3 regions of the Saccharopolyspora sp. NPDC049357 genome follow, and region 3 is predicted to be linked to each of the others. Evidence: riboswitches for the same ligand, from Rfam matches in the RefSeq annotation. Region 3 holds a riboswitch; each other region holds the start of a gene.
What was found. A riboswitch is a leader RNA that binds a small molecule or an ion and turns the genes downstream of it on or off. The one in region 3 is predicted to bind glycine.
Positions count from the first base shown of each region.

Region 1: it holds a riboswitch for glycine, as region 3 does, so the genes downstream of both, gcvT (glycine cleavage system aminomethyltransferase GcvT) here and gcvH (glycine cleavage system protein GcvH) in region 3, are expected to answer to the same signal.
Region 2: it holds a riboswitch for glycine, as region 3 does, so the genes downstream of both, gcvP (aminomethyl-transferring glycine dehydrogenase) here and gcvH (glycine cleavage system protein GcvH) in region 3, are expected to answer to the same signal.

Region 1 covers NZ_JBFAQJ010000026.1:72,706-82,698, reverse strand. Annotated here, with positions in the region: gene AB0J91_RS21420 (amino acid permease) at 1-204, opposite strand, end outside; gene glyA (serine hydroxymethyltransferase) at 423-1,703, opposite strand; gene gcvT (glycine cleavage system aminomethyltransferase GcvT) at 1,733-2,836, opposite strand; glycine riboswitch at 2,956-3,055, opposite strand; glycine riboswitch at 3,057-3,153, opposite strand; gene AB0J91_RS21405 (TetR/AcrR family transcriptional regulator) at 3,358-3,984, opposite strand; gene AB0J91_RS21400 (acyl-CoA dehydrogenase family protein) at 4,090-5,268, shown strand; gene AB0J91_RS21395 (hypothetical protein) at 5,421-5,603, shown strand; gene AB0J91_RS21390 (Tm-1-like ATP-binding domain-containing protein) at 5,728-6,954, shown strand; gene AB0J91_RS21385 (phosphoenolpyruvate hydrolase family protein) at 6,968-7,798, shown strand; gene AB0J91_RS21380 (SRPBCC family protein) at 7,916-8,350, shown strand; gene AB0J91_RS21375 (NAD(P)-dependent oxidoreductase) at 8,507-9,454, shown strand; gene AB0J91_RS21370 (glycosyltransferase family 2 protein) at 9,451-9,993, shown strand, end outside.
Region 2 covers NZ_JBFAQJ010000073.1:1,966-11,958, reverse strand. Annotated here, with positions in the region: gene gcvP (aminomethyl-transferring glycine dehydrogenase) at 1-1,876, opposite strand, end outside; glycine riboswitch at 2,039-2,135, opposite strand; gene AB0J91_RS32490 (MerR family transcriptional regulator) at 2,219-2,791, opposite strand; gene AB0J91_RS32485 (bifunctional nuclease family protein) at 3,063-3,539, opposite strand; gene garA (glycogen accumulation regulator GarA) at 3,934-4,401, opposite strand; gene gcvH (glycine cleavage system protein GcvH) at 4,520-4,903, opposite strand; gene AB0J91_RS32470 (CDP-alcohol phosphatidyltransferase family protein) at 5,005-5,598, opposite strand; gene AB0J91_RS32465 (hypothetical protein) at 5,852-6,067, opposite strand; gene AB0J91_RS32460 (propionyl-CoA synthetase) at 6,367-8,280, shown strand; gene AB0J91_RS32455 (TetR/AcrR family transcriptional regulator) at 8,478-9,077, opposite strand; gene AB0J91_RS32450 (NAD(P)H-binding protein) at 9,193-9,993, shown strand, end outside.
Region 3 covers NZ_JBFAQJ010000040.1:40,373-50,365, reverse strand. Annotated here, with positions in the region: gene AB0J91_RS26585 (CaiB/BaiF CoA-transferase family protein) at 41-1,171, opposite strand; gene AB0J91_RS26580 (MerR family transcriptional regulator) at 1,300-2,016, shown strand; gene AB0J91_RS26575 (AMP-binding protein) at 2,173-3,507, shown strand; gene AB0J91_RS26570 (DUF202 domain-containing protein) at 3,623-4,015, shown strand; gene AB0J91_RS26565 (DUF202 domain-containing protein) at 4,017-4,343, shown strand; gene AB0J91_RS26560 (organic hydroperoxide resistance protein) at 4,340-4,756, opposite strand; gene AB0J91_RS26555 (MarR family transcriptional regulator) at 4,753-5,220, opposite strand; gene AB0J91_RS26550 (L-serine ammonia-lyase) at 5,376-6,731, opposite strand; gene gcvH (glycine cleavage system protein GcvH) at 6,763-7,134, opposite strand; glycine riboswitch at 7,284-7,379, opposite strand; gene AB0J91_RS26540 (helix-turn-helix domain-containing protein) at 7,490-9,043, shown strand; gene ald (alanine dehydrogenase) at 9,225-9,993, shown strand, end outside.

The DNA.
Region 1 (9,993 bases), on a different contig from region 3:
CATCAGCAGTTCGCCGAGCGCCCGCATCACGAAGAAGATCATCACGCCGGCGATCGCGTAGATCAGGATCAGGCCGGGGCCCACCTGGTGGAGCGCTTTGCCGGAGCCGAGGAACAACCCGACACCGATCGCGCCGCCGATGGCGATCATGTTGATGTGCCGGGTGCTGAGCTCTCGCTTGTACTCGGTCACTGGCTGGCTCATGGGAGTTTTGCTCCTTTGTGGACGAATGCCGGAAATTCCCGGGCGTTCCCACCGGTGGTTTCGCCGAGATGATCCACCCGTCGACGACCTGCGGCAAGAGTTCAGGAGATACCGAAAGGGCATCCTCGCGCGACGCGTTCGGTCCACATCGGAGCGTGAACGAAAAAACGCCGCGTTCCGGACATCGCGACCGGAACGCGGCGTTTTCGCTCAGACGATCAGAGGTTCGGGTAGAGCGGGTGCTTGGCGGCCAGGGCCTCCACGCGGGTGCGCAGCTCCGCGCTGATCGACTCGTCGAAGTTCGGCTTGAGGGCCTGCGCGATCACCTCGGCGACCTCGGTGAACTCCTCCTTGCCGAAACCGCGGGTGGCCAGCGCGGGCGTGCCGATCCGCAGACCCGAGGTGACCATCGGCGGGCGGGGGTCGTTCGGGACGGCGTTGCGGTTGACCGTGATGCCGATCTCGTGGAGCCGGTCCTCGGCCTGCTTGCCGTCCAGCTCGGAGTTGCGCAGGTCCACCAGCACCAGGTGCACGTCGGTGCCGCCGGAGACCAGCGAGACACCGGCCTCGGTGGTGTCGGAGGCCAGCAGGCGCTCGGCCAGGATCCGGGCGCCCTCGACCGTGCGGCGCTGGCGGTCCTTGAACTCCTCGCCGGCGGCGATCTTGAAGGCCACCGCCTTGCCCGCGATCACGTGCTCCAGCGGGCCGCCCTGCTGACCGGGGAAGACCGCGGAGTTGAACTTCTTGGTGAACTCCTCGTCGTTGGACAGGATCACACCACCGCGCGGGCCGCCCAGCGTCTTGTGCGTGGTCGTGGTGACCACGTGCGCGTGCGGCAGCGGCGACGGGTGCAGGCCCGCGGCCACCAGACCGGCGAAGTGCGCCATGTCGACCATCAGGTAGGCGCCGACCTCGTCGGCGATCTCCCGGAACCGCTTGAAGTCCAGCTGACGCGGGTAGGCCGACCAGCCCGCGACGATCAGCTGCGGCTTGTTCTCCCGCGCCAGGCGCGCGACCTCGTCCATGTCGACCCGGTGGTCGGACTCGGCGACGTGGTACGGCACGACGTTGTAGAGCTTGCCGGAGAAGTTGATCCGCATGCCGTGGGTGAGGTGACCACCGTGGGCCAGGTCCAGGCCCATGATGGTGTCGCCCGGCTTGAGCAGCGCGAACATCGCCGCGGCGTTGGCCTGCGCGCCCGAGTGCGGCTGCACGTTGGCGTAGCTGGCGCCGAAGAGGTCCTTGATGCGGTCGATGGCCAGCTGCTCGACGACGTCGACGTGCTCGCAGCCGCCGTAGTAGCGCTTGCCCGGGTAGCCCTCGGCGTACTTGTTGGTCAGCACCGAGCCCTGCGCCTGCAGCACGGCCTGCGGCGCGAAGTTCTCCGAGGCGATCATCTCCAGGGTGTTCTGCTGGCGACCCAGCTCGGCGCCGACCGCCGCTGCCACCTCCGGGTCAACCGTTGCCAGGGCATCGTTGAACAGATCCGGGTTCGACATCAGTGTGTGCCTCCTGTTTCTTTCTGGAGTCAGGCGTTGCGGCGGTAGAACGGCAGCTCGACGACCCGCACCGCGACGTTGCGGCCTCGGATGTCGACTTGCAGGGCCGTGCCGGGTTCGCTGTGCTCCCGGTCGACGTAGGCCATCCCGATCGGGTGCCCGAGGGTCGGGGACGGTGCGCCGCTGGTGACCTCGCCGATCTCGGCGCCGTCGGCGTCGAGGACGCGGTAACCGTGGCGCGGCGCCCGCCGCTGGTCGGTGGTCAGTCCCACCAGGGTGCGCTCGGTGGGCTTCTCGGCAACCGCGGCCAGCGCGGACTTGCCGACGAAGTCGGCGTCCTTGTCCAGCTTGACCACTCGGCCGAGGTTCGCGTGGAAGGGCGTCAGCTCCGCGGACAGCTCGTTGCCGTACAGCGGCATGCCCGCTTCCAGGCGCAGCGTGTCGCGGCAGGACAGCCCTGCCGGCTGCAGGCCGTGCTCGGCGCCGGAGGAGGTCAGCGCCTGCCAGACGGCCTCGGCGTCGCCGGGGGCGGTGAACAGCTCGAATCCGTCCTCGCCGGTGTAGCCGGTGCGCGCCAGCAGCACGTCCTTGCCCGCGACCGTCGAGGGGTAGCCCGCGTAGTACTTGACGGTGCTCAGGTCGGTGTCGGTCAGCGGCGCCAGGATCGCCACCGCGTTCGGGCCCTGCACCGCGATCAGCGCGTAGTCGTCGGAGGCGTCGGAGTGCGCGGCGTCGAAACCGGAGACCCGCTCGGCCAGCTCGGCGGAGACCACGGCGGCGTTCGCGGCGTTGGCCACGACCAGGAACTCCTGCTCGGCGAGCCGGTAGACGATCAGGTCGTCGAGCACACCGCCGGAGTCGTTGCAGATCATGGTGTAGCGGGCGCGACCGGGGGTGATGGCGGAGGCGTTGGCGACCAGCGCGTAGTCCAGCGCCTCGGCGGCCTGCGGGCCGCTGATCAGGATCTCGCCCATGTGCGTGAGGTCGAACAGGCCGGCGCCCGTGCGCACCGCGTTGTGCTCGGCGGTGTCGCTGCTGTAGCGAACCGGCATCTGCCAGCCGGCGAACTCGGTGAAGGTGGCGCCGAGGGATTCGTGCACCGCGTGCAGCGGTGTCCGGCGGGGCGATGACATGGTGAAACTCCTCCTGGGTGGGCGTGCCGGTCGGCAGTCGAGGGCCGGTCAGCTCACGCGCCCAACCTTATCCGGGGCGCCTCGACCCCCGACCGTCGCGGTCTGCGCTGGTCGGGCGGGGTCTCCCCGGAGTCATTGGCCTGAGAGTTTCACCACCCGGCGGGGTGGTTTGCACCGTGGGCGAGAAGCGCGATGCTCCTGCTTTTCTCCGTGATTCGCCTGGTGTCCTGCGGTAACGGTGCCTGAGAGTTTACTGGGGAGTATTGCTCCTTCGGCGCCTCGTCCGGCGAGGACGAGGTCTCTCCCGCGAGACGTCATCGGCGCGGTATTCGGTTGTACCGCTCACAGACGCTACGAACCGCCCCACCCCCAGTCAACAGGAAGACCGAGTGATCTCAACCCTTGCGCAGCGGCTTTCCGGATGGTTGCGGGGCTGCGCGCGAGAGGCGCGGTTCACCAAGGGGCGAAAAGGCCGAGCACCCGTCTCAGGGCCTGGTTCGCCTGATGGTGGCATGCGTGGTTCATCCGGTGAGGTCTTCGAGTTGGGTCTTGAGGCCGTCGATGAGGGCTGAGAGGGCGAGTTCGAAGCTGGCGGCGTCTATTTCCGCCGCCTTCTGGTGGAGCAGGTGGGCCCTGCTGAGGTGCGGGAAGCGGTTGGCGTAGACCGTGGCGTCGGCTGGGAAGCCGTGGCTGAACGAGCCCATGGCCGAGCCGATGACCAGGTACTTCGTCGAGGCGCCGATCATCGTGGCGTAGCGCTGCGGCCAGCCGGCCCGGGTGAGGCCGCCGTGGACGGCGTCGGCGGCGCGCAGGGCCGAATCGCGCCGGGCCGGGCCGTAGGCGATGAACGGGACCAGGTTCGGGTGGTCGACCAGGGCGGCGCGGTAGGAGCGGGCCCAGGTGCGCAGGCCGGCGGCCCAGTCCCGGTCGAAGTCGGAGACGTCGACCGCGCTCATCACCTCGTCGGCGATCTCGTGCAGCAGGTCTTCCTTGGTGGCCACGTGGTTGTACAGCGACGCGGCGCGCACGTCGAGGCGCTCGGCCAGCCTGCGCATCGAGAGCGCCTCCAGGCCCTCGGTGTCGATGATCTCCAGCCCGGACCTTCGGATGAGTTCCGGGGAGAGTCGGGGTGTGCTGGGTCTGGGCAACGTCTGTCTCCTCACCGGAACCCTTGCGGCGTGCGCCGGGACGGTTCTAGGCTGCCATAAAACTAACGGTGTTAGTTACCGGCCTGCACGGAAAGGAACCACGCGATGGTCGACTTCTCGCTCTCCGACACCGAGCGCGACATCCGCGACTGGGTGCGCAACTTCGTCCAGCGGGAGCTCATGCCGCTGGAGCCGGAGGTGCTGCGCAGGGAGCGGGCGGGTCAGCGCGGTCTCACCAAGGACGAGCTGCTCGAACTCCAGGACAAGGCCAAGGAGGCCGGGTTCTGGGGCGTCCAGACGCCGGAGGAGTACGGCGGCATGGACCTCTCGGCCGTCATGACGGCGCTGATCGAGGTCGAGCTCGGCCGCACCTACGTGCCGTTCCGCTTCGGCGGCTACGCCGACAACATCCTCTACTACGCCAACGAGGAGCAGAAGCAGCGCTACCTGCTGCCGACCATCGAGGGCACCCGCAAGTCCTGCTTCGCCATCACCGAGCCCGGCGCGGGTTCGGACGCCAAGAACCTGCGCACCACCGCCGTTCGCGACGGCGACGACTGGGTCATCAACGGCGAGAAGACCTTCATCACCGGCGGCATCGACGCCGACTTCGTGATGGTCTTCGCCGTCACCGACCGGGAGAAGGGCGCCAACGGCGGCGTGACCTGCTTCCTGGTCGACCGCGACATGGGCTGGAAGTCCGAGCCGATCGACATCATGGGCCCCGACGAGCGCCAGCCGGCCGCGCTGGTGTTCGACAACGTCCGCGTGCCCGACGAGAACGTGCTCGGCGAGGTCGGCAACGGCTTCGGGCTGGCCATGCAGTGGATCGGCCGGGGCCGCTACCTGCTGCCCGCCCGCGCGCTGGGCGCGTGCGAGCGCCTGGTGGAGATGGGCTCGGAATACGCCCAGAACCGCGAGACCTTCGGCGCTCCGATCGCCGACCGGCAGGCCATCCAGTGGATGATCGCCGACTCGGCGGTGGAGATCGAGGCGCTGCGCTGGCTGATCCTGCAGGCCGCCTGGCAGGTCGACCAGGGCATGGACTCCCGGCACGCGCAGTCCATCGCCAAGCTGTTCGGCGCCACGCACGCCAACCAGATCGTCGACCGGGTCCTGCAGATCCACGGAGGCATGGGCTACACGAAGGAGCTCCCGGTCGAGCGCTGGTACCGCGACCTGCGGCTGCTCCGGATCTTCGAGGGCACCGACGAGATCCAGCGCCGCACCATCGCCCGCAACGTGCTCAAGGGCCACGCCAGCGTCAGCGGCGTCCTCGGCTGATCGCCTTTCGCGGTCGCTCTGCTTGGCGGTGCGGGGGCCGGAACCGGAACGTCACCGGAACGTCGCCACTCCGTTCGACGTGGTGAGGCGTGAGTCGCGGGTGATTTGTCGGTAGTCTGATGGACAACGGCCTCGATGCATCGGGAGTGATGATGTCGCTGTTCAAGAAGGTCACCGACTTCGCCAAGAGCCCGCAGGGCAAGAAGGTGGTCGACCAGGCCAAGAAGTACGCCTCCGACCCGAAGAACAAGGAAAAGATCGACCAGGTCAAGAACAAGTTCATGGGCAAGGGCGGATCCGGCTCCCAGGGTGGTTCCCAGGGCGGACACCACTGAGCGAAAGTCCCAGGAGACGACCTCCGGCGTGCAGCCGGAGGTCGTTTTTCTGTTGCTCGCCGGGCGATCGACAGTAGAGTCCGATCCCGGGTCGTTCTCCACGGCGAGCAGCACGGAGGTCTCGATGGGCAGCGCGTACGTCGCTGGAACGTTCGACACCAAGGGCGATGAGCTGGATTACGTCGCCGAGCTCATCGCCCACGGGCATCCCGTCGTCACCGTCGACCTGTCGACCACCGGCGAAGGTTCGTCCCGCGCCGTCGTCCAGGCGGCCGAGGTCGCCGCGCACCACCCGGACGGCGCGGATGCGGTGTTCACCGGCGACCGGGGCACGGCCGTGACCGCGATGGCCACCGCGTTCGCGCACTTCCTGCGGGAACGCGACGTCGACGGCGTCATCGGGCTCGGCGGTTCCGGCGGAACCGCGCTGATCACCCCCGCGATGCGGGAGCTGCCGGTGGGCCTGCCGAAGGTGATGGTGTCCACTGTGGCCTCCGGTGACGTGTCCGGTTACGTCGACGCCACCGACATCGCGATGTTCCCCTCGGTCACCGACGTCGCCGGGCTGAACCGGATCTCCCGCCGCATCCTCGCCAACGCCGCGCACGCGCTGCTCGGCGCGATCAGCCACCCGATGCCGCAGGTCGAGGACAAGCCCGCGGTGGCGCTGTCGATGTTCGGCGTCACCACCCCCTGCGCGACCGCCACCGCCGACGCGCTCACCGCCGAGTTCGACCCGCTGATCTTCCACGCGACCGGGACGGGCGGCCGGGCCATGGAGAAGCTCGTCGACGACGGCCTGGTGCGCGCGGTCCTGGACATCACCACCACCGAGGTCTGCGACCTCGTCGCGGGTGGCGTGATGAGCGCGGGCGAGCAGCGGCTCGACGCCATCGCGCGCACCCGGGTTCCCTACGTCGGCTCGTGCGGTGCGCTGGACATGGTGAACTTCGGTGCGCTGGAATCGGTTCCGCAGCGCTACCGCGACCGCAACCTCTACGTGCACAACCCGCAGGTCACCCTGATGCGCACCACTCCGCAGGAGTGCCGGGAGATCGGCTCGTTCATCGCGCGCAAGCTCAACGCCTGCCACGGCCCGGTCCGCTTCCTGCTGCCGACCGGCGGAGTGTCCATGTTGGACGCGCCGGGCCAGCCGTTCCACGACCCCGAAGCCGACGCTGCGCTGTTCGACACCATCGAGCGCGAGGTCGAGCAGACCGAGAACCGCCGAGTGCTGCGGGTCGGCCACAACGTCAACGACGAGGAATTCGTCACGGCGCTGCTGACCTCGTTCCGTGAAATCCTGGAGGAGCAGGGAAACCCCGGGACCCGAGAGGTGTCCCGGCACTGACACTGGAGGGGCGATGAACGGATTCGACCGCGCGGACCTGCTCCGCGAGTTCCACGCAAAGGCCCAGCGCGGCGAACCGATCGTCGGCGGCGGTGCCGGCACCGGGCTGTCCGCCAAGTGCGAGGAAGCCGGCGGCATCGACCTGATCGTCATCTACAACTCCGGTCGCTACCGGATGGCCGGACGCGGTTCGCTGGCCGGACTTCTGGCCTACGGCAACGCCAACGACATCGTGGTCGAGATGGCCCGCGAGGTGCTGCCGGTCGTGCAGCGCACGCCCGTGCTGGCCGGGGTCAACGGAACCGACCCGTTCATGCTGCGCGAGCACTTCCTGCGCGAACTGCGCGAGCTCGGTTTCGCGGGCATCCAGAACTTCCCGACCGTGGGACTCATCGACGGCACCTTCCGGGCGAACCTGGAGGAGACCGGGATGGGCTACGGACTGGAGGTCGAGCTCGTCGCCGCCGCCCGCGAGGCCGACCTGCTCACCACGCCCTACGTGTTCTCCGCCGACGACGCGCGGGTGATGACCGAGGCCGGCGCCGACATCATCGTCTGCCACATGGGACTGACCACCGGGGGCGCGATCGGCGCGGAGACCGCCAAGAACCTCGACGACTGCGTGCGGCTCATCGACGAGTGGTCGCAGGCCGCCGCCGAGGTCCGCGAGGACGTGCTGGTGCTGTGCCACGGCGGGCCGATCGCGACGCCCTCGGATGCCTCCTACGTGCTGTCGAAAACCCAGCGCTGCCACGGCTTCTACGGTGCCAGCAGCATGGAACGACTCCCCACCGAAGAAGCCCTGACCGAGCAGACCAAGGCGTTCACCAACATCAAGTTCTAGAAGGTGCGCATCTCGCTTGGCGGTGAGGGTGGGGAAACCCCGGCGGTGCCGGCTGCGGGGGTGCTCACCGAAGGAGGAAGTGGCTCCGCCACTTCGACACCGAACCCAGGAGGAACCATGCGCAGTTTCGCGAGCTCGGTCATCGAAGCCCCCGTCGAGAAGGTGTGGGAGGCGGTGCGCGACTTCGACGCCCTGCCGGTGTGGCACCCGGCGATCGCCTCCAGCGAGATCGAGGACGGCCGCGACTCCGCGAGCGTCGGCTGCGTGCGCCGGCTGAAGCTCGGGGACGGGGGTGAGGTGCGCGAGCGCCTGGTGGCCCTCGACGACGTCGCTCGCAGCTACACCTACGAGTTCGTGACGAGCCCGTTCCCGGTCCGCAGCTACCGCTCCACGATCCACGTCCTGCCGGTCACGGCGTCCGGGCACAGCTTCGTCGAGTGGTTCGCCGACTTCGACTCCGACGCCGACGTCGAAGCCGAGATGGACAAGACCTTCGCCCAGGGCGTCTACGCCACCGGCTTGAAGGGCCTCGCGGCGCACGTCGCGAGCTGAGCGCCGCGTGGTGGCGGTTCCCGCCGGAAACCGCCACCACCCCAGCGGGTAGCGAAAGTTTCACCTCTTGGGAGGTTGACACTTTTGGTCCTGGGGCGATGGCAAAACCGAAGGGCTCGGGGATGGTGATCCGGCGCTCCGGTTAGAGTCGGGCGCGTGCCAAGCCCTACCCCCGCAGACATCGCCCACTCCGACCGGGTCGTGGTGACCGGAGGCTCCGGCTTCGTCGGCCGGGCCGTCGTCCGAGCGTTCATCGAGCGCGGCACCCCGGTCACCATCGTCGATCTCCAGGCCCCGCCCGAGTCCCTGCGGGACCCGCTGGTGAGCTTCGTGGAGGGCGACCTGCGTGACGCCGACGTGCGTGATCGCGCCGTCGCGCCCGGCAGCGCCGGCATCGTCCACCTGGCCGCGATCACCTCGGTGCTCAAGTCGGTCGAGCAGCCCGCCGCCACCTACGCCAACAACGTGGAGGTCACCCAGCACCTGCTGGAGCTGGCCCGCGAGCGCGAGGTCGGGCAGTTCATCCTCGCCTCCACCAACGCGGTGGTCGGCGACATCGGGCACGGCACCATCTCCGAGGCGCTGCCGGTCCGCCCGCTCACGCCCTACGGCGCCACCAAGGCCGCCTGCGAGATGCTGCTCTCCGGGTACGCGGGCGCCTACGGGATGTCGACCTGCGCGCTGCGGTTCACCAACATCTACGGCCCCGGCATGGGCCACAAGGACAGCTTCGTGCCGCGCCTGATGCGCGCCGCGCTGGCCGGTGCGGGCGTCGAGGTCTACGGCGACGGCGCGCAGCAGCGCGACTTCGTGCACCTCGACGACGTGGTGCAGGGCGTGCTGGCCGCGTGGGACAAGCAGTACACCGGCACGGCGGTGATCGGCTCCGGCGAGTCGATCACGGTCCTGGAGCTCATCGACGCCGTCCGCGCCGCCACCGAGATCGACGTCCCGGTCACCCACGTGCCCGCCAAGAACGGCGAGATGCCCGCGGTGATCGTCGACGTCTCCAAGGCGCAGCGCGAGCTCGGCTACCAGCCGGGGGTGGAGCTGACCGACGGTCTGCGCACCGTCTGGGCGGACTTCACCAGCGGAGCGCGGTGACGGCCGCGCTCACGCGCGCACTGCGTCGGCACTGGTTGCTGGCGCTGCTGGTGCTGGCCGGACTGGTGCTGCGGATCATCACGCAGCTCGCCTACCGGCCCGCACTGCTCTACATCGACTCGTTCCGCTACCTCGACGACGTCGGCGTGTTCCACCCCGGCGGCATCAACCCGGTCGGCTACGAGTGGTTCCTCTGGCCGCTGCTGGGCGTCGGCGGCCTGACCGGGGTCGCGGTCGTGCAGCACCTGCTCGGCATCGGCCTGGGCATCGGCGTCTACGTGCTGCTGCGCCGCTTCGGCGTCCGCGAGTGGTTGTCCGCGCTGGCCGCGGCCCCGGTGCTGCTGGATGCCTACCAGCTGCAGATCGAGCAGCTGATCATGTCCGACCTGCTGTTCCAGGTGCTGCTGCTGGTCGCCGTCTACCTGCTGTGCTGGTGGGGTCCGCCGACGCCGAAGGTCGCCGCTGTGGCCGGTGCCGTGCTGGCGCTGTCGGTGATGGTGCGCTCGGTGGGCTTGACGGTGGTGCTGCCCGCGGCCGTG
Region 2 (9,993 bases), on a different contig from region 3:
GGACCACGACCACCCGCATCCCGGCCATCACGGCGCTGGCGGCGTTGGTGCCGTGCGCGCTCGCCGGGATCAGGCACACCTCGCGCTCGGCCTCACCACGGCTGTGGTGGTAGGCGCGGATGGCCAGCAGGCCCGCGAACTCGCCCTGGCTGCCCGCGTTGGGCTGCAGGCTCACCGCGTCGTAGCCGGTCACCTCGGCGAGCCATTCCTGCAGGTCGGAGACCACCTTGAGAAGGCCCTCGGCGTCCTGCGCGGGCGCGAAGGGGTGCAGCGAGGAGAACTCCGGCCAGGTGATCGGCTCCATCTCCGCGGTCGCGTTGAGCTTCATCGTGCACGAGCCCAGCGGGATCATGCTGCGGTCAAGCGCGATGTCCTTGTCCGACAGCTGCCGCAGGTAGCGCAGCAGCGAGGTCTCGGAGCGGTGCGTGTGGAACACCGGGTGCGTCAGGTACTCCGAGGTGCGGGCCAGCGCGACCGGCAGCGCGTCCTCGGTCTCGACGTCGAGCTGTTCGACGTCACCGGCGGTCACGCCGAAGGCCTCCCACACCGCGGCCAGGTGGGCGCGGGTGGTGGTCTCGTCGCAGCTGATGCCCACGTGGTCGGAGTCCACGCGGCGCAGGTTCACCCCGCCGCGGCGCGCGGCCGCCAGGACCTCGTCGGCCTTGCCGGGGACCTTGGCGACCACGGTGTCGAAGAACTCGCCGTGCACGACCTCGACACCACCGCGGCGCAGCTGCTCGGCGAGCACACCGGCCATCCGGTGCGCGCGGGTCGCGATCGCCTTGAGCCCGTCCGGACCGTGGTAGACCGCGTACATCGAGGCAACCACGGCCAGCAGCACCTGCGCGGTGCAGATGTTGCTGGTGGCCTTCTCACGGCGGATGTGCTGCTCGCGGGTCTGCAGCGCGAGCCGGTACGCCTGGTTGCCCTCGACGTCGACGCTCACGCCCACCAGGCGGCCCGGCAGCTGCCGCTCCAGGCCCTTGGCCACGGCCATGAACCCGGCGTGCGGACCGCCGAAGCCCATCGGCACGCCGAAGCGCTGGGTGCTCCCCACGACGACGTCGGCACCGATCTCGCCGGGCGCGCGCAGCAGCGTCAGCGCCAGCAGGTCGGTGGCCACCACGACCTTCGCGCCCCGCTCGTGGAGCGCGGCGATCAGGGCCTCCTGGTCGCGCACCGCGCCGGAGGCGCCCGGGTAGGACAGCAACGCGCCGAAGAACTCGCCCTCGGGCAGCTCACCGGAGGTCAGGTCGGCGACCACGACCTCGATGCCCAGCGGTTCGGCGCGGGTCTCGATGACCGCGATGGTCTGCGGCAGCGTGTCGGCGTCGACCAGGAAGCGCGGCGACTTGGACTTGCCCGCGCGGCGCACCAGGGTCATGCCCTCGGCCGCGGCGGTGGCCTCGTCGAGCATCGAGGAGTTGGAGACGGGCACGCCGGTCAGGTCGGCGACCATCGTCTGGAAGTTCAGCAGCGCCTCCAGCCGGCCCTGCGAGATCTCCGGCTGGTAGGGCGTGTAGGCGGTGTACCAGGCAGGGCTCTCCAGCACGTTGCGCAGGATCACCGGTGGGGTGACCGTGCCGTAGTAGCCCAGGCCGATCATCTCGGTGTGCGGGGTGCAGCGACCGGCGAGGTCGCGCAGCTCCGCCAGCGCCTCGGTCTCGGTGGCCGGTTCCGGCAGCGACAGCTGCAGGTCGCCCTCGCGGATGGTGTCCGGGACGGCCTTCTGCCCCAGTTCTTCCAGGGAGCCGACGCCGATGACGTCGAGCATGCGGGCCAGCTCGGCGGGCATCGGGCCGACGTGGCGGTCAGCGAACGGCCTGCCGTGCTCCAGCGCGGCCAGAGGGATGCGGTCGTGCGTCGCGTCGGTCATCGCCAAAACCTCAATCATCGCGGCGAACAAAGGGCGGCAGCGGATGCTGCTCTCCCCCTCTGTCCCCGTTCGCGAAGCGAACGCCTGAGAGCTTCACCCGGCGGACCGGGCTTGCACCGTCGGCGGGGCCCACCAGTAGGTGTGCCCGCTTTCCAGAGGTATCTCGCCCGTGCGGTCCAGGTGGCCTGAGAGGTTGTCGGGGAGAGTTGCTCCTTCGGCGCCGGTCCTGGTCAGGACCGGACTCTCCCGCACGGGGTCGGCGATGGCGCTCAGAGTACCCGATCAACAGCGTCTATCAGACCATCAATGTCGCCTACCGCACAGATGGCGGGCACCGGTGGTTCAGCCGGTCTCCGCTTGGCGGTCACGGCGGCGAGCCGCGAGCTCGTCGTTGATCGCCGACTCGATGTTCTCGCCACCGTCGGCGCGCTCGGCCGGGAACTCGTGGATGGTCCCGCTGATCTCGCGCATCGCACCGCTGACCGCGATGCCGAACACTCCCTGCCCGCCCTGCAGCAGATCGACCACCTCCTCCGCGGAGGTGCACTCGTAGACCGTGGTGCCGTCGCTGAACAACGTCAGCTTCGCCAGGTCCTGAACGCCGCGCTTGCGAAGGTGCTCCACCGCGACTCGGATGTTGTGCAGCGATACCCCGGTGTCCAGCAGACGCTTGACGACCTTGAGCACCAGGATGTCCTTGAACGAGTACAACCGCTGCGAGCCCGATCCGGCAGCACCGCGGATGGACGGCCCGACCAGCTTGGTGCGCGCCCAGTAGTCGAGCTGCCGGTAGGTGATGCCCGCGATCTGGCAGGCCGCCGGCCCGCGGTAACCGACCAGTTCGTCCGGGGCAGAGGCGTCGGGGAACAGCTCACCCTGCTCCGCAGCATCCGAGGTCGCTGCTTCCTCCACCACGCCTGCCTCCCCTCGTCCGGCCCGAAGCCGACGACGACGATCACCAGCGCCCGGACCGTTTGCGGTCCAGGGCCGCGAAGCCGTACACCGGCTGAATCACACCGGGGCAATTCGCGTAAGTCCGAAGGTATGCCCGCTGAGCAGGCGGGTCAACGCGACGCGCGGGCCGCGCGCGCTCTCGTTGGCCGGCGCAAGAACCCGGCCCCCGGGCTGCTGGTGCAACCCGGGGGCCGGTGTGGTCTGTTCGGACTAGAACCCGAAGCGTCGGTCCTCAGGTGTCGGCACCGCGGAAGTCCTCCGGGGAGACGGAGTCGAGGAACTCGCGGAACTTCTCCACCTCGTCCTCCTGCTCGTCCGGAATGATCAGCCCGGCCTCGTCGAGGACCGACTCGTCGGCGTGGATCGGAACTCCGATGCGCAGCGCCAGCGCCACCGAGTCGCTCGGCCGCGCGGAAACCCGCACATCACCGTCGAACACCAGCTCGGCGAAGAAGGTGCCCTCCTGCAGGTCGGTGATCCGCACCTGCTCCAGGTCGCGGCCCAGGGCTCCGATGACGTCCTTGAGCAGGTCGTGCGTGAGCGGCCGCTGGGGCCGCACGCCCTGCTGCTCCAGGGCGATGGCCGTCGCTTCGACCGATCCGATCCAGATCGGCAGGTAGCGCTCACCCTGAGCCTCGCGCAACAGCAGGATCGGCTGGTTGGCTGGTAGTTCAACTCGCACGCCGACGACGCGCATCTCGCTGCTCATCGTCACATCGCCTCCTCCAGCGCGCCGAAGCGTGACATCCCCGTCGAGGGTCCCGCACCGACGCCTCCGACGCTACCCGCGATACGGCGGACACGCCCTTCCATCGGCGGTCCCGGCGGACCACCACCGTCGCGGTCGTTGTAGTCGGGGCTCGCGGCCCGGACCGCTGGCGAGCTCGTCGTTGAGCAATACCCAGCACGATACACCGCGCAGAGCCCGGTCGAACCCGCCGGAACTGCCCTGCTGCGCTGTCAAAACCGCTTGTGGCGCCGGGAAATTCCCGGCGAGGAGGGACGAGATCCGCGCGCGGGCCGCGCAGCTGCCTCATGCGTCAGCGGGGCGACGCCTCGTGGCGCCGCCCCGCTGACGGGTTGAAAAGCCCTGTTCGACGGCCTCAGCGGCCGCCCTGGCCCCCATCGATCGGCCCGGTCAGGAAGACCAGGCGGAACTTCCCGATCTGGACCTCGTCGCCGTTGGCGAGCACCGAGGTGTCCACCGGCTCCCGGTTCACGTAGGTGCCGTTGAGGCTGCCCACGTCGACCACCACGAAGTCGTTGCCCTCGCGGCGGAACTCGGCGTGCCGCCGGGACACCGTCACGTCATCGAGGAAGATGTCGCTGTCCGGGTGCCGGCCGGCGCTGGTGGTCTCCCGATCCAGCAGGAACCGCGAACCCGCGTTGGGGCCGCGCTTGACCACCAGCAGGGCGGAACCCGCCGGCAGCGCATCGACCCCGGATGCGGGGGCAGGCTCCGGGGCCGCGCTCTCGGTGCTTTCCGGCTCCGAGAGGAAGGGCCTGAAGACCGAGGTGGTCTCCGGTGACTGCTCCGGCGGAACGTCGCCGAAGCCGCTGTTTTGGCTCACCTGAGCTCTCCTCTACGCGGATAGATCGTGCCAAGTATGCGCCCAACGTACCGTGCCTGGACAGCCTCGGAACGAGCGACTCCCGTCATCGTCCCACGGATGCCTCCCGGCAGGACGATCATGCCTGGTCGATCAGCTTCTGGTAACCATCGGCGTCGAGCAGACCGGCCAGCTGCTCCGGGTCGGCGAGCCGGATCTCCACCATCCAGCCCTCCCCCGTTGCGTCCGAGTTGACCAGCTCCGGTTGGTCCTCCAGCGCGGCGTTGCCGGCGGTGATCTCACCGGTGACCGGGGCGTAGATGTCGGAGACGCTCTTGGTCGACTCCACCTCGCCCATCGACTCCCCGGCGGCGATCTGCTGCCCCACCTCGGGGAGCTGGACGAACACCACGTCGCCCAGCTGCTGCTGGGCGTAGTCGGTGATGCCGATGCGCACGGTGTCCTCGCTGATGCGCTGGACCCATTCGTGCTCTTCGGTGTACTTGATCTCCGGGGCCGCCACGGTGGTCCCGCCTTTCGTCCGCTGTTGCAACGTGCCGAGTGATCGGCGCGGCGAGCGTATTCACCGGCCACCTAGGGCCGCAAGACGACGCGCAGCCGGGATCAGGCGCGGGCTCTGGCCCCGCGCACGGCGGCGGCGACCTGCCCGAGGTAGAGGATGCCGGCCCACAGGTACAGCGCCCCGCCCCAGGCGGTGAAGGCGTAGGCGATGGGCCGGACCACGTCGGATCCGGTGAAGTCGTCCTGCACCAGCAGCAGCAGCGGGAACGCGTACATCAGGCAGAACGTGGCGGCCTTGCCCAGGTAGTGCACCTCGGGCGGTTCGTAGCCGTGCCAGCGCAGCACCGGCAGGCACAGGGTGAGCACGACGTCGCGGCCGACCAGGGCGACCGCCACCCACCACGGGATGACGTCGCGCAGCACGAAGGCGATCAGGGTCGCGACGATGTAGAGGCGGTCGGCAGCGGGGTCGAGCAGCTCGCCGATGCGGCTGTACTGGTTGAGCCAGCGGGCGAGCTTGCCGTCGAGCCAGTCGGTGGCGCCGCTGATCACCAGGACCAGCAGCGCGAGCAGGTCGGCCTGCGGGCCGAGCAGCAGCCAGAGGAAGACCGGCACGCCGGCCAGGCGGATCACGCTGAGCAGGTTGGGCAGCGTCCACCAGGGATCCGCCCACACGTCGCGGGCGACCTCGCGGATCCGGTCCAGGCCGGGATCACCCGGCCCCGGGTGGTCCTTCCCCGCTCCAGCCCGCGGCCCGCTCGTGGTGTTTTCCGTGGTGCGCTCGGCGTCCTGCACCACGAGCCTCCCCTGAATGGTTGTGCGCACTGCCCCGCAACGGGTGCACACCTGTGCATCCTTACCCGATCAGGGTCTCATATGGGCAGCGCAACCCACTTGGCGGCCAGCCGGAGGCGGGACAGCCTGCGGCTCCGGAAGAACCGCCGCGGATTCACCCGCGAGTGCGGCTCCAGCCCCGGCGGTGCAACTCGGCATCGGTGAGGAACCGGGCTCTGCCGCGATCGTCCACGCCCGCCCAGCGGGCGCCCGCGGTTCCCTCTCGGACGTAGGAGTGGCCGCCGCTCCAGACCACGCTGCACGGCGCGGTCGGCAGGTCGTTCGGCTCGTCGACGGTCGCTGTGGCCCCGGGAGGCTCTGCCGGTTCCATCGTGCTCATAAGTTCGTAGCACCTCCGATTCATTTGTCGGCGCGGGACACCTCGGTGTTAGCCCGGCCATCGGCTCGTCGCCGATTGTGCGGCCTGCGAGCCGCACTGGCGCGCCGGAAACGCACCCGCAGCGCCCAGCGGCGCGGCGGCGTCGCCGAATCGCATCAGATGTGAGCGCGACCGAATTCCGTTCCCCCGTTCGTCCGAACACCGGTGTTTCGCTCGTGACGAACGCGTTTCGGCCGAACGGCCGCGCGGGCCCCTGGCGCCGAGATCTGATCTGAGGTACTACACAGGCGGTGTCACAGCGGACGCAGGAGGTAGTCGCAGCGATGGGTGAGTACGCGGAGAACTACCGGCGGAGCCTGGACGACCGCGAGGGCTTCTGGCTCGACGCGGCGCGGGCGATCGAGTGGGACCGCGAGCCGACGCGGGCGCTGGACGATTCAGCCGCGCCGATGTACCGCTGGTTCCCCGACGGCGAGCTCAACACGTGCTTCAACGCGCTGGACCGGCACGTCCGCGACGGGCGGGGTGAGCAGCCCGCGCTGATCTGGGACTCGGCGATGACCGGCGTCGTGCAGACCTGGACCTACCGCGAGCTGCTCGACCGGGTCGCGCTGTTCGCCGGAGCCCTGCGCGCGCAGGGCGTGGCCGCGGGCGATCGGGTGGTGCTGTACCTGCCGATGATCCCCGAGGCGGCGATCGCGATGCTGGCGTGCGCGCGGATCGGTGCGGTGCACTCGGTGGTCTTCGGCGGCTTCGCGCCCAAGGAGTTGGCCGCGCGCATCGACGACGCCAGGCCGAGCGTGATCGTGGCGGCCTCCTGCGGGCTGGAGCCCAACCGGGTCGTGGAGTACAAGCCGATCGTGGACGAGGCGCTGCGGCAGGCGGAGCACCAGCCCGGGAAGGTGATCGTGCTCCAGCGCGATCAGGCGCGCGCCGAGCTGGGCCCTCGCGACATCGACTGGCAGGAGGCGGTCGAGGGCGCCGAACCGGCGGAGTGCGTGCCGGTGGCCGCCACCGATCCGCTCTACGTCCTCTACACCTCCGGCACCACGGGCAAGCCCAAGGGCGTGGTGCGCGACAACGGCGGGCACGCGGTCGCGCTGCGCTGGTCGATGGCCAACATCTACGACATCTCCCCCGGCGAGGTCTTCTGGACCGCCTCGGACGTGGGCTGGGTCGTCGGCCACTCCTACATCGTCTACGCGCCGCTGCTGACCGGGGCGACGACGGTGGTCTACGAGGGCAAGCCGGTGGGCACCCCGGACGCGGGCGCGTTCTGGCGGGTCATCGCCCAGCACCGGGTCAAGGCGCTGTTCACCGCGCCGACGGCGCTGCGGGCGATCAAGCGCGTCGACCCGGACGGCCGGCTGCTCGCCGAGCACGACACCTCCAGCCTCGAAACGCTGTTCCTTGCCGGTGAGCGGCTGGACCCGGAGACCTACCACTGGGCGGCCGGGCAGCTGGGCGTGCCGGTGATCGACCACTGGTGGCAGACCGAGACGGGATGGCCGATCTGCGCGAACCTGCGCGGGTTGGAGCCGATGCCGGTCAAGGCGGGTTCGCCGACGGTTCCGGTGCCGGGTTACGAGATCGCGGTGCTGGATCAGGCGGGTGCTCCGCTGCCGCCGGAGACCGACGGGGCGATCTGCCTGAATCTCCCGCTGCCGCCGGGCACGCTGCCGACGCTGTGGGGCGACGACGAGCGGTTCCGCGAGTCCTACCTGTCGCGCTACGAGGGCTACTACCTCACCGGCGACAACGGCTACGTCGACGCCGACGGCTACGTGTTCGTCATGGGCCGCACCGACGACGTGATCAACGTGGCCGGTCACCGGTTGTCGACCGGGTCGATGGAAGCGGTGCTGGCGGCGCACCCGGCGGTGGCCGAGTGCGCGGTGATCGGCGTGCACGACAAGCTCAAAGGCCAGGTGCCGCGCGGTTTCGTGGTGCTCAAGTCCGGTGTGGACATCTCGGCCGAGACGCTGCGCGAGGAGCTGGTGACGGCGGTGCGCGAGCAGATCGGCCCGGTGGCGGCGTTCCGCGACGTCGCGGTGGTCGACGGTCTGCCCAAGACCCGCTCGGGCAAGGTCCTGCGCAAGTCGATGCGCGAGATCGCCGATCGCGGCGACACCGTCGTGCCGTCGACGATCGAGGACCCGTCGGTTCTCGATCAGCTGCGCCCGTCGCTGCGCGGGGACGGCTAAGTGCTGTTTAGGGATGCGGCGGAGCCGTTGCTTCAGGTGTGGGACTCAGCTCGCACCGCCGCAGGTTCTGAGCGGTTTCGTGGCGAGTACGCCGCGACGCCGTGTATTGGCATACATCAGGAGTGGCGCACGGAGTCCACGGAACCGCTCAGGTTCTTCCACTGGCACCGCTACGCAAAGCAAACCCTAAACAGCTCCTAGGCCCGTCGGGATCCCTCCCGCCCGCGGATCCCGTCGAGGAGGAAGGTGGTGCGGCGGTCGTAGTCCTCCCGGCGGGGGCGGGTTCCGTGCTTGAGGGCGAGCGCGTTGTCGTGCAGGAGCGCGTGGAGGTCGTCCGCGGAGAACTCGGCGCGCAGCGCGCCCGCAGCGCGGCTCACCTCGATGAGCTCCTCGTTGATCTCGCCGGCGACCCGGCAGATCTCCAACAGGCTCTGCGCATCGGGGTAGACCTGCAGCATCGCGTCGTTGGCGGCGGGTTGGCGGTACTGCAGGTCGCGGATCGCGGTGACGTAGTGCGCGAACCGCTCCCAGGGATCGCCGATGGCGCGGGTGCGGTCGATGATGCCGTGCAGCTCGACCGCGACGACCTCTTCGATGACGGTGTCGATGAGGCCGATCCGTCCGCCGAACCGGTTGAAGATCGTCGCCTTGCTCACCCCCGCCGCTTTGGCGACCTCCTCCAGCGGCACGGTGAGGCCCCGCCCGCGGAAGGCGTCGATCGCGGCGTGCCGGATCTGGTCGGCGTTGCGCTTGGCGTCGGCGCGCAGGCGCGGTTCCGCAGGTGCTCCACCGCTCATTCCTGCACCGCCCTTCTCCGCGCCATAAGTTGACTACCCCAGTCAGCTTACCTACTGTGGCGGCGCAGGACAAAGCTGACCCCTGAGGTCAACTTATGAGCGGAAGGGCGCGACCATGATCGTTGTCACCGGTGCGACCGGCGGGCTGGGCGGCGCCACCGTCGAGCATCTCCTCCAACGCGTGCCCGCCGAGCGGATCGGCGTCAGCGTCCGCGACGTCGGCAGAGCTCGCCACCTCGCCGACCGCGGAGTGCGCGTGCGACAGGGCTCCTACGAGGATCCGGCCGCGTTGCGCGAATCGTTCGAGGGCGCCGAGCAGGTGCTGCTGGTGTCCGGCAACGACCCGACCGCCGACATCGTCGGCCTGCACGGCAACGCGATCGAGGCCGCCGCGGCAGCCGGCGTCCAGCGGTTGATCTACACGAGCCAGCACGCCGCCACCCCCGGCAACCCGTACCCGCCGTCGCAGATCCACGTCGCCACGGAGGCGATGCTCGCCGACTCCGGCATCGCCTGGACCTCGCTGCGCAACGCCGCCTACGGTCCGCTCGACGAGGTGCTCGGCCCGTGGTCGCGGACCGGGAAGATCGCGCAGCCGGCCGACGGCCCCGTTCCCTACACCGACCGCGCCGACGTGGCCGAAGGCACCGCGGTCGTCTTGGCCGCCGGCCACCACCACGATGGCCCGGTCACCCTCAGCGCCTCGACCGCCGTCACCTTCGACGATCTCGCCGAGACCGCCTCCCGCCTCATCGGCCGCACCGTCGAGCGCGTCGTCGTGGACGACGAGCAGTGGATCGCCGACCAGGTCGCGAGCGGCATGCCGCCGGAGGTGGCCGATTTCATGCTCACCTGGTACCAGGCCGCCCGCGCCGGCCACTTCGCTGCCGCCGATCCGCTCCTGTCCGAACTCCTC
Region 3 (9,993 bases):
GCTGTGTGGGAACGAATCTGCCGGCCGACCACGCCGTGGATCATCGCGGAGCGGACTGCATCGCTCCCGAGTCGAGCAGGTCTTGGGGAAGTCCCCAGTCGCGCAGCACCTCTTCGGTGTGCGCGCCTGGGGCGGCGATGGCGCCGGGCGCGGGGTTCGGGGTTCGGCTGAACCGGGGTGCGGGCGCCGGCTGCACCCGTCCGTCGCGGCGCACCAGGGTCTCGCGGGCGGCCAGGTGCGGGTGCTGCTCCGCTTCGGCCATGGACAGCACCGGTGCGACGCAGGCGTCGGAGCCGTCGAACACCTCGGTCCACTCCTGGCGCGTGCGCTGCTTGAACTTCTCGGCGAAGGTCTCCCGCAGCTCCGGCCACTTCGTGGCGTCGTCGCGGTCTGGGACCTTTCCCGTCAGTTCGAGCTTGTCCAGCAGTTCGGCGTAGAACTTGGGTTCCAGCGCGCCGACGGAGATGTATCCGCCGTCGGAGGTTTCGTAGACGTCGTAGTAGGGCGCTCCGGTGTCGAGCAGGTTCGTGCCGCGTTCCGTGCTCCACCCGCCGGATCCGAAGAAGCCCCACAGCATGGTTCCCAGGTGGGCGGTTCCGTCGACGATCGCGGCGTCGACGACTTGGCCGCGTCCGCTCACGCGGGCTTCCAGCAGTGCGGCGAGCACGCCGACCGCCAGGTACATGGCGCCGCCACCGAAGTCGCCCAGCAGGTTCGCAGGCACCTGCGGGGGGCCGTCCTTGCGGCCGATGAGGTGCAGCATTCCGGTGAGCGAGACGTAGCCGACGTCGTGGCCGGAGGTGTGGGCGAGCGGTCCTTCCTGCCCCCACCCGGTCATTCGCCCGTAGACCAGCCGGGGGTTGAGCTCCCAGCAGTGGTCGGGGCCGACGCCGAGGCGTTCGGTGACGCCCGGCCGCAGACCTTCCAGCAGCACGTCGGCCTCCTGGGCCAGTGCGAGCACTGCTTGCGGGCCCTGTTCGTGCTTGAGGTCTACCTGCACCGACCGCTTGCCCCGGTTGAGCAGGTCGTCGGCGCCGCCGGCGCCGGGTCGGTCGACGCGCACGACGTCCGCGCCGAGGTCGGCCAGCAGCATCGCGCAGAAGGGCGCCGGACCGAGGCCGGCGAGCTCGACGACTTTCACTCCGGCCAAGGGGCCGCCCGTTGCGGTCACGACAGATTCCTCTCCACGACGCGCCAAGCCCGAGCCTCGGACAACGCTGTGTCACGCGACACGCGAACCACGACGCAATCAGTGTTACATCGTTGGTGTAACAGCGGTCAAGGAGTAACGTGACCCGCATGCTCCGAACTGCGGACGAAGAGCTCACCATCGACGAACTGGCCGCCCGTGCCGGAGTGACCGTGCGAACGGTCCGCTTCTACTCGTCGCGCGGCCTGCTGCCGGCTCCCCGTCTGCGCGGCCGTCTCGGACTCTACGGCGCTGAACACCTCGCGCGACTGGATCTGATCCGTGAGCTGCAGACCCTCGGTTTCACCCTGTCCGCGATCGAGCGGCACCTGCAGCGCATCCCGGAGGGGTCTTCACCGGACGAACTCGCCCTGCAGCGCGCGCTGATCGCGCCGTGGACCGACGAGCACGCCGAAGACCTGGACCGTCACGAACTGGACCGCCGCGCGGGCCGTCACCTCGACGACGACCTGGTCGCGCACCTGGTGGAGCTGGGGATCCTGCAACGCATCGACGATTCCGACGAGCTGCGGTTGCCCAGCCCGGCGATGCTGGGAGTGGGCCTGCAGATCCTCGACCTGGCGCTGCCGCTGGAGATGCTGGTGCAGGCCAAGGGGATCGTCGAACGGCACACCGCGCAGATCGCCACCGAGCTTCGGGAGCTGTTCGCGGAGAACGTGCTGCGGCCGTACATGGAGCACGGGCGCCCGGAGGACGAGCGCGAGCGAGTGCGCGCGGTGACCGACCAGCTCCGACCCTTGACCATTCAGGTGCTGGTCAACGGCTTTCAGCGCGCCGTCAACGACGTCATCCGCGACCACGTCTGATTCCTCCTGATTTCTCCGGAAATCAGCGAAGTGAACCGGTTCGTCGGAACGTGATTCCAGCTTTCGGCGCTGGTTTCAACCGGTCCTGATCAGGTTTCATCGCCTCAACGCGCGTCAATCGCAACCGCTGTTCGGGGCGAGGGGAGATCGGCTGCGATGAGCACCTTGGACGACTGGGCCGAGGCAGCACTGGAAACGACGATCCCACGACTGTTCTCCCGCAACACCGCGCAGTTCCCGGACCAGCCCGCGCTGACCGACGACGGCCGGACCCTCACCTGGAAGCAGGCGGGCGAGGAGGTGGAGCTGCTTGCCGCAGCTCTCAGCGAACTCGGTTTGCAGCGGGGCCAGACGATCCTGCTGATGATGTCCAACCGAGCCGAGCATTGGCTCGCAGACGTCGCGGCAACACATCTGGGCGCGGTTCCCAGCACCCTGCACCCGGCGCTGAGCCAGGACCAGGTGCACGCGATCGCCACCCACAGCCGCGCTCGAGTGGTGGTGCTGGAGAGCAACGACCAGCTGCGGCGGTGGGCGAAGGCGCTGCGCAACGACAGCACGGTCGAACACGTCGTGGTGCTCGACGAAGCGGTGATGATCAGCGCGGACCACCGCTTCCGAACCTGGTCCGACCTGCGAAGACACGGCGCGCAGCGGCTGCGCGACGACCCCGGTTTGCTGCGGCGGGAAAGCGCACCGGTCACTCCTGCGACACCGGCGGCCATCATCTACCCGAGCGAGGACAGCGATCGGCTCAAGGGCGTGGTGCTGACCCACAGCAACATCTGCTTCGCCGCCGCCGCGCTGCACCACCTCACCCGACCCGAACCCCACACCGCGCGCCTGAGCTACCTGCCGCTGAGCCACATCGCCGAACGCGTCGTGGTCATCTACGCGGCGATCCACGACGCCGCGCACGTGCACTTCTGCGGTGATCGCGACGAGGTGCTCGACGAGCTGCCGATAGCCCGGCCCGCGCTGTTCTTCGCCTCGCCGCAGGTGTGGTCGCAGCTTGCCGGTCTGCTGCGCAGCGTTCCGGCGGAGCAGCGCCGAACGCCCCGGGACCGCGAGCGGGTGCGGGCCCGCGTCGGGCTGAACCGGACGGTGTGGCCGTCGATCGGTTCCGGACCGCTCGACCCCGAGGTGCTGGAGCTGTTCAACGGCGTCGGGCTGGACGTCTGCGAGCTGTGGGGCCTGATCGAGACGACCGGTTGCGCCACCACGAATCGTCCCGACGCCCGCCGCACGGGCACGGTCGGCCGGGCGATGCCCGGCATGGAGGTGCGCATCGCGTCCGACGGCGAAGTGCTGCTGCGCGGACCGCTGGTGTGCGCGGGCTACCTGGAGGCCGACGGGATGGTCCGTCCCGTCACCGATGCCGAAGGGTGGCTGTCCACGGGCGACGTCGGCGAGCTGGACGCGGACGGGTACCTCACGATCACCGGGCACAAGCCGGAGCTGTTCGGCGGCGACATGCCCTTGGCCTTGTGACCGCGGGTTCCGAGCATGGGAACCTTCCTGCCATCCCGCGCCGAACCGTCGCCGGATTCGCGCTTCCCGCAGGGCACCGGCCCGTTGCGCCATTCGGAGGAGATAACGTGAGGCCATGGCGACCGATGGCGAAGGTGAGAGCGCGCGCTGGCCGCGGCGGCTCTACGAGGAGGGCGACGAGCCCGACCCCCGGTTCACGCTCGCCAACGAGCGGACGTTCCTGGCGTGGATCCGCACCGCGTTGGCGCTGATGGCCGGTGGGGTCGGTGTTGAGGCACTCAACGCCGTGTCCGCTGAGCCCAGCGACATCCGCACCGTGCTGGCGGTCGCGTTGCTGCTGGCCGGGGTTCTGTGCAGCGGTACGGCTTTCACCAGGTGGGTGGCCACCGAACGCGCGCTGCGCCGGGGCAAGCCGCTGCCCGCTCCGCGCCTGGCTCCGGTGCTGGGCTACGGCTTGGGTGTGATCGGTGTGGCGGCCTGCGTGCTGCTGTTCGTGACCGGGTTCTGAGGTGCGCGAGCACCAGCCCTGGGATCCGGGGTTGCAGATCGAGCGCACGACCCTCGCCTGGTTGCGCACGGCGTTGGCGTTCACCGTGAGCCTGCTGGTGCTGCTCAAGTTGATCTCGCACCACAGCGCGTTGGCCGCGGTCGTGTGCGCGCTGACGACGTTGCCGGTCAGCGGGGTGGTGGCGTGGCTGGTGTGGCGGCGCCACCAGCGCAGCGATCGGCGTCTGCGCGCGAAAGCACCGCTGCCGGGCGGGGCTTTGCCCGCCGCGACAGCGGTGCTGGCGATGCTCGCCGGGGCGACCGGCGCGGTGTACGTCCTGTTCGCCTAGGCGATGCGGACTTCGAGGCCGATGTTGCCGCGCACCGCGTTGGAGTACGGGCACACCGCGTCCGCGGCTTCGGCGAGCTGCTGAGCCTGTTCCTCGGGAACGCCGGGCAGGTCGACGAGGAGGGAGACGTTGAGGCCGAAGCCTCCGTCACCGTTCTTGCCGATACCGACCTCGGCGGTGACCGAGGAGCCTTCGATGTCGACCTTCTGCTTGCGGGCGACCAGCTGGAGGGCGCTGTGGAAGCAGGCGGAGTAGCCGGCCGCGAACAGCTGCTCGGGGTTGGTGGCTCCGCCGGGGCCGCCCATCTCCTTGGGGATGGCCAGCTCGAGGTCGACCAAGCCGTCCGAGGTGCGCGTGCGTCCGCTGCGACCTTCGCCGGTCGCGGTGGCCTCCGCCGTGTAGAGAACTGTCATGCCTTCGTCTCCCGATTCTCGGTGACCCGGCGTGCCGCGTCGTTCAACGTGGTCGTCAGGTTTTCCAACGTGGACCGCAGCTGCTCGACCTCGCCGAGGTCCATCCCGGTCGCGGAGACCATCCGCTGCGGGATGTCGCGCGCCTGCTGCCGCAACGCGCGCCCCTCGTCGGTGACCTCGACGCGAACGGACCGCTCATCGGTCTCGCTGCGCGTGCGGACGAGCAGCCCACGGGTCTGGAGTCGTTTCAGCAGCGGCGACAACGTTCCCGAATCGAGCCGGAGCAGGTTTCCCAGCTCCTTGACCGTCAGCGACTCGCGCTCCCACAGCACCAGCATCACGAGGTACTGCGGGTAGGTCAGGCCGACCTCGTCGAGGAACGGCCGGTAGAGGTTGGTGAAGGCCCGCGACGCGCTGTGCAGCGCGAAGCAGAGCAGCCGGTCCAGCGTCGATTCCGTCGTCACGAGACAAACCGTAGCGCACAATTCAGTTGTGCGCAACTAAATGGCGCGCACGCGTCCCGTCGTTGATCGCGTGAGATTTCGACGCCGCAGGTCAGCGCAGCAGAGCGGCCCGAGGTGATGACAGGAAGGTTCCCATCCTCACCTCGGGCCGCCGCTCAGCACTCGATGACGTTGACGGCCAATCCGCCGCGTGCGGTCTCCTTGTACTTGACCTTCATGTCGCGCCCGGTCTCCCGCATCGTCTTCATGACCTTGTCGAGGGACACGAAGTGCGTGCCGTCGCCGCGCAACGCCATCCGGGCAGCGGTGATCGCCTTGACCGAGGCCACCGCGTTGCGCTCGATGCACGGGATCTGCACCAGACCTCCGATCGGATCGCAGGTGAGCCCCAGGTTGTGCTCCATCGCGATCTCCGCGGCGTTCTCCACCTGGCTCGGCGTGCCACCGAGCACTTCGGCCAGGCCTGCTGCGGCCATCGAGCACGCCGAACCGACTTCACCCTGACAGCCGACCTCCGCACCCGAGATCGACGCGTTCTCCTTGAACAGCACCCCGATGGCCCCGGCCGTGAGCAGGAAGCGCACCACGCCGTCCTCGTCGGCACCCGGCACGAACCGCGCGTAGTAGTGCAGCACCGCGGGCACGATGCCCGCCGCGCCGTTGGTCGGCGCGGTCACCACGCGCCCGCCCGCGGCGTTCTCCTCGTTGACCGCCAGCGCGAACAGGGTGACCCACTCCAGCGGATCGTCCTGAGCGGTCAGCTTCGCGGCCAACTCGGCCGCGCGCCTGCGCACCTTCAAGCCGCCGGGCAGCTCACCGGTGTTGCGGCAACCGTTGTCGACGCATTCCCGCATCACCCGCCAGATGTCCAGCAGCCCCGCCCGCACCGCGGGTTCCTCCCGCCAGGACAGCTCGTTGGCGAGCATCACCCCGCTGATCGGCAGACCCGACTCGGCGCTGCGGATCAGCAGATCGGCGCCCGTGCTGAAGGGCATGGGAACCGCTGTGTCATCCGCTTTGATCCGGTCGGCGCCGGCCGCGCCCTCATCGACGACGAAGCCGCCGCCCACCGAGTAGAAGACCGCCGACTCCAGCTCGCTCCCGTCGTTGCCGATGGCGGTGAAGCGCATGCCGTTGGGGTGTTCCGGCAGCGATTTGCGCCGGTGCAACACCAGGTCTCGCGCACTGGTGAACGACAGCACGTGATCACCGCCGAGCCGCAGCAGCCCGCTCTCGTCGATCTCGTCGACGCGCTGCGCGCCGGCCACCGGATCCACCGACTCCGGGCGATGCCCTTCCAGCCCGAGCAGGACCGCGTTCGGACTGCCGTGACCGCGACCGGTCGCGCCAAGGGAACCGAACAACTCCGCTTTGACCCTGTTGACCTTGGAGATGGTCCCGTTCGCCCGCAGCTTCGCGGTGAACCGCTGCGCTGCGCGCATGGGCCCCACCGTGTGCGAACTGGACGGGCCGATCCCCACCGAGAACAGGTCGAAGACACTGATCGTCATTGATCGCCTCGCCTCGTTCCGGGCTCCGCGGCTACTCGTTGATCAATTCGGAGTACTGCTCTGCGGTGAGGGTCGCGCCCGTCTCGGTGACGCGCACCTCGATCAGCCAGCCCTCGCCGTAGGGGTCGGAGTTGACCACGGCCGGGTCGTCCACAACGGACTCGTTGATGGCCACGACCTCGCCGGTGACGGGCGCGAACAGGTCGCTGACGGACTTGGTGGACTCCAGCTCACCACACGCCTGGCCGGACTCGATCTGGTCGCCGACCTCGGGGAGCTGGACGAAGACGATGTCACCGAGGGCGCTGGCGGCGTGCTCGGTGATGCCGATGCGCGCGATCTCGCCGCGGTCGTCGATCCACTCGTGCTCTTCGGTGTAGGACAGGTTCGTGGGCAGCGTCATGAGGGAGGCTCCATAGCTGTTTCGAAGGGACGTCGGTCCCCGGTTTCGGCTGGGCCTCCCCCTCTGTTGCGGAACCTGAGAGCTTCGCCGCGCGAGCGGCTTGCACCGTGGGTGGCCCGTCGGTGACGACGGACGCTTTCCAGAGTTGCCTCGCCCGAGCGGTCATGGGTGCCTGAGAGTTTGCTGGGGAGTGTTGCTCCTTCGGCGCCCTGCACTGGTGGCAGGGTCTCTCCCGCACGGGGTCGATGGCCGGTATGCGATTGTCGACTTGCTCAGCAACGATAAACGGGCCAGCGAGACTGTCAATGCACATGTGATCTCCGCCGGCACGCCCTTGGTCGAGGAGGACCCTTCGATGCTCGACATCCGGGCACTGGTCGAGAGGGTGGGCCCGGCCCTGCTGCGCACCGTGATCAGCCCGGAGCCCAACACCGTCGCCGGTGACGTGGTGATCGCCGAACCGGATCAGCCCACGACGGCGACCGGCGGCGACCTGGTGCTGGGTGTGGGGATCAACGACGTCGAGCAGGCGGTGCGGCTGGTGCGCGACTGCGGTGAGCAGGGCGCGGCCGCGGTGCTGCTCAAGCCACCGGTGTCGGCCGAGGCCGCTGTCGTGGAAGCCGTGCGCGGCGCCGACGTGGCACTGGTGGAGGTGCGTCCCGGCACCGCGTGGGCGCAGCTGGTGTGGCTGATCCGCGCGGCCTTGGCGGGCGGGATCAGGCAGGCGGAGGAGAGCGGTATCGGTGTCGCGGACCTGTTCAGGCTCGCCGATGCGGTCGCCGACGTCGTGGACGCGCCGGTGACCATCGAAGACGCCCATTCGCAGGTGCTGGCGTACTCGGCCAGGCAGGACCTGACCGACCCGGCGCGGATCTCCACGATCATGGGTCGCAAACAACCGGACGACGTGCTCGCGAAGTTCCGCGCCCGCGGCACGTTCCGGCAGCTCATCAAGGGCAGTTCGGCGATCTTCGTGCCCGCTCAGCAGGACGGGACGCTGCCGCGTCTGGTGATGCCGATCAGGATGGGCGGCGAGCTGCTGGGCTCGATGTGGGCGGTGGTGCCCGGCCCCGTCTCGGAGGAGCGCGCGACCGCCTTCGCCGACACCGCACCGCTGGTGGCGTTGCAGTTGTTGCGCTGGCGCGCGGTCGCCGACGTGCAGCGGCGGAGGACGGCCGAGCAGGTGCGGCTGCTGCTCGACGGCAGTGACGGCTGGCGGGGGGCGGCCAGCGAACTGGCGGTGCCCAACGAGGAGCACCGCGTGATCGCGATCGAGATGCCCGCCTCCGACGAGCCGGCCGAGGGACAGCGGCTGGCGATGTGGGAGTGGATCACGCGGGGCATCGGACGACGGCCGCTGGTCACCGAGATCGGCACCGTGCTCTACGCGCTGGTGCCCGACCGGGCTCGTGGAGGCGGCTGGCCGGAGCTGCGACAGGCGCTGCTGTCGCACGACCTGTCCCCTCGCCCGCTCGTCGCGGTGGGAACTTCCGTGGCGGTCACCGACATCCCGGGCTCCCGAGCCCAGGCCGATGAGCTGATCGGGATGCTGCGCACGGGGTTGGTGCGGCAACCCGTCGCGGTCTACGAGGACCTGTGGCACCTGCTGGTCCTCAGCCGGATGGCCGGCGCGGCCACCGACGCCGGTGTTGCCGCGCTGGGTCCCTTGGCGGTGCTGCGGGAGCACGATCGCGGGCAGGGCACCGACTACCAGGCCACCCTGCACGCGTGGCTGCGGCACCCGGGAGACCCCCGGCAGGCGAGCCGTGAACTCCGGGTGCATCCCAACACCTTCCGGTACCGGATGAAGCGGATCGGCCAGCTGGTGGAGGTCGACCTCGACGACGCGGACGTCCGGTCCGCGCTGCTGGTGCAGCTGCTGGCCGAGCGCTGGGCGCAGCACGGCTGAGCCGGGGACGCGGGCGCGGCGATCACGAGCACGGGAACCGATCTGTCACTTCCGCCCTGGCCGCACGCACGGGCGTTGTGCTGGTGGCACAAACACCCCCGCCCAATCTCATGCCGTGGAAATGATGCGCTGTGCGTCACGTCGTCCGATCGTTGTTTCCACACGACGAAAGGACCCCACGGTGAAGATCGCAGTGCCTCGCGAGATCAAGAACAACGAGTACCGGGTCGCGATCACCCCAGCCGGTGTGCACGAGTTGACCGCCCGCGGTCACGACGTTTTCGTCGAAGCGGATGCCGGTGCCGGCTCCTCCATTCCCGATGAGGACTTCCTCGCCTCCGGTGCGAAGGTGCTGGCCACGGCGGACGACGTGTGGAGCGAAGGCGACCTCGTGCTCAAGGTCAAGGAGCCGATCGCCGAGGAGTACCCGCGGCTGCGCCGGGACCAGGTGCTGTTCACCTACCTGCACCTGGCCGCCTCCGCTGAGCTGACCGACGCGATGCTGACCTCGGGCATCACCGGCATCGCCTACGAGACCGTGCAGACCGGGGACGGCGGGCTGCCGCTGCTGGCGCCGATGAGCGAGGTCGCCGGGCGGTTGGCACCGCTGGTGGGTGCGCATTCGCTCATGCGGCCCAGCGGTGGTCGGGGTGTGCTGCCCGGCGGAGTTCCCGGGGTTCACCCGGCGCGCGTCGTGGTGATCGGCGGCGGTGTCGCCGGCCTCAACGCGGCGCGGGTGGCCTTGGGCATGGGTGCCGAGGTGGAGCTGCTGGACACCAACGTCGACAAGCTGCGCGAGATCGACCGCGACTTCCACGGCCAGATCCGCACGGTCGCGTCCAACCGCTACACGGTCGAGCAGTCGGTTCGGGCTGCCGACCTGGTGATCGGCGCGGTGCTGATCGCGGGCGCGAAGGCCCCCAAACTGGTGTCCAACCACATGGTCTCGG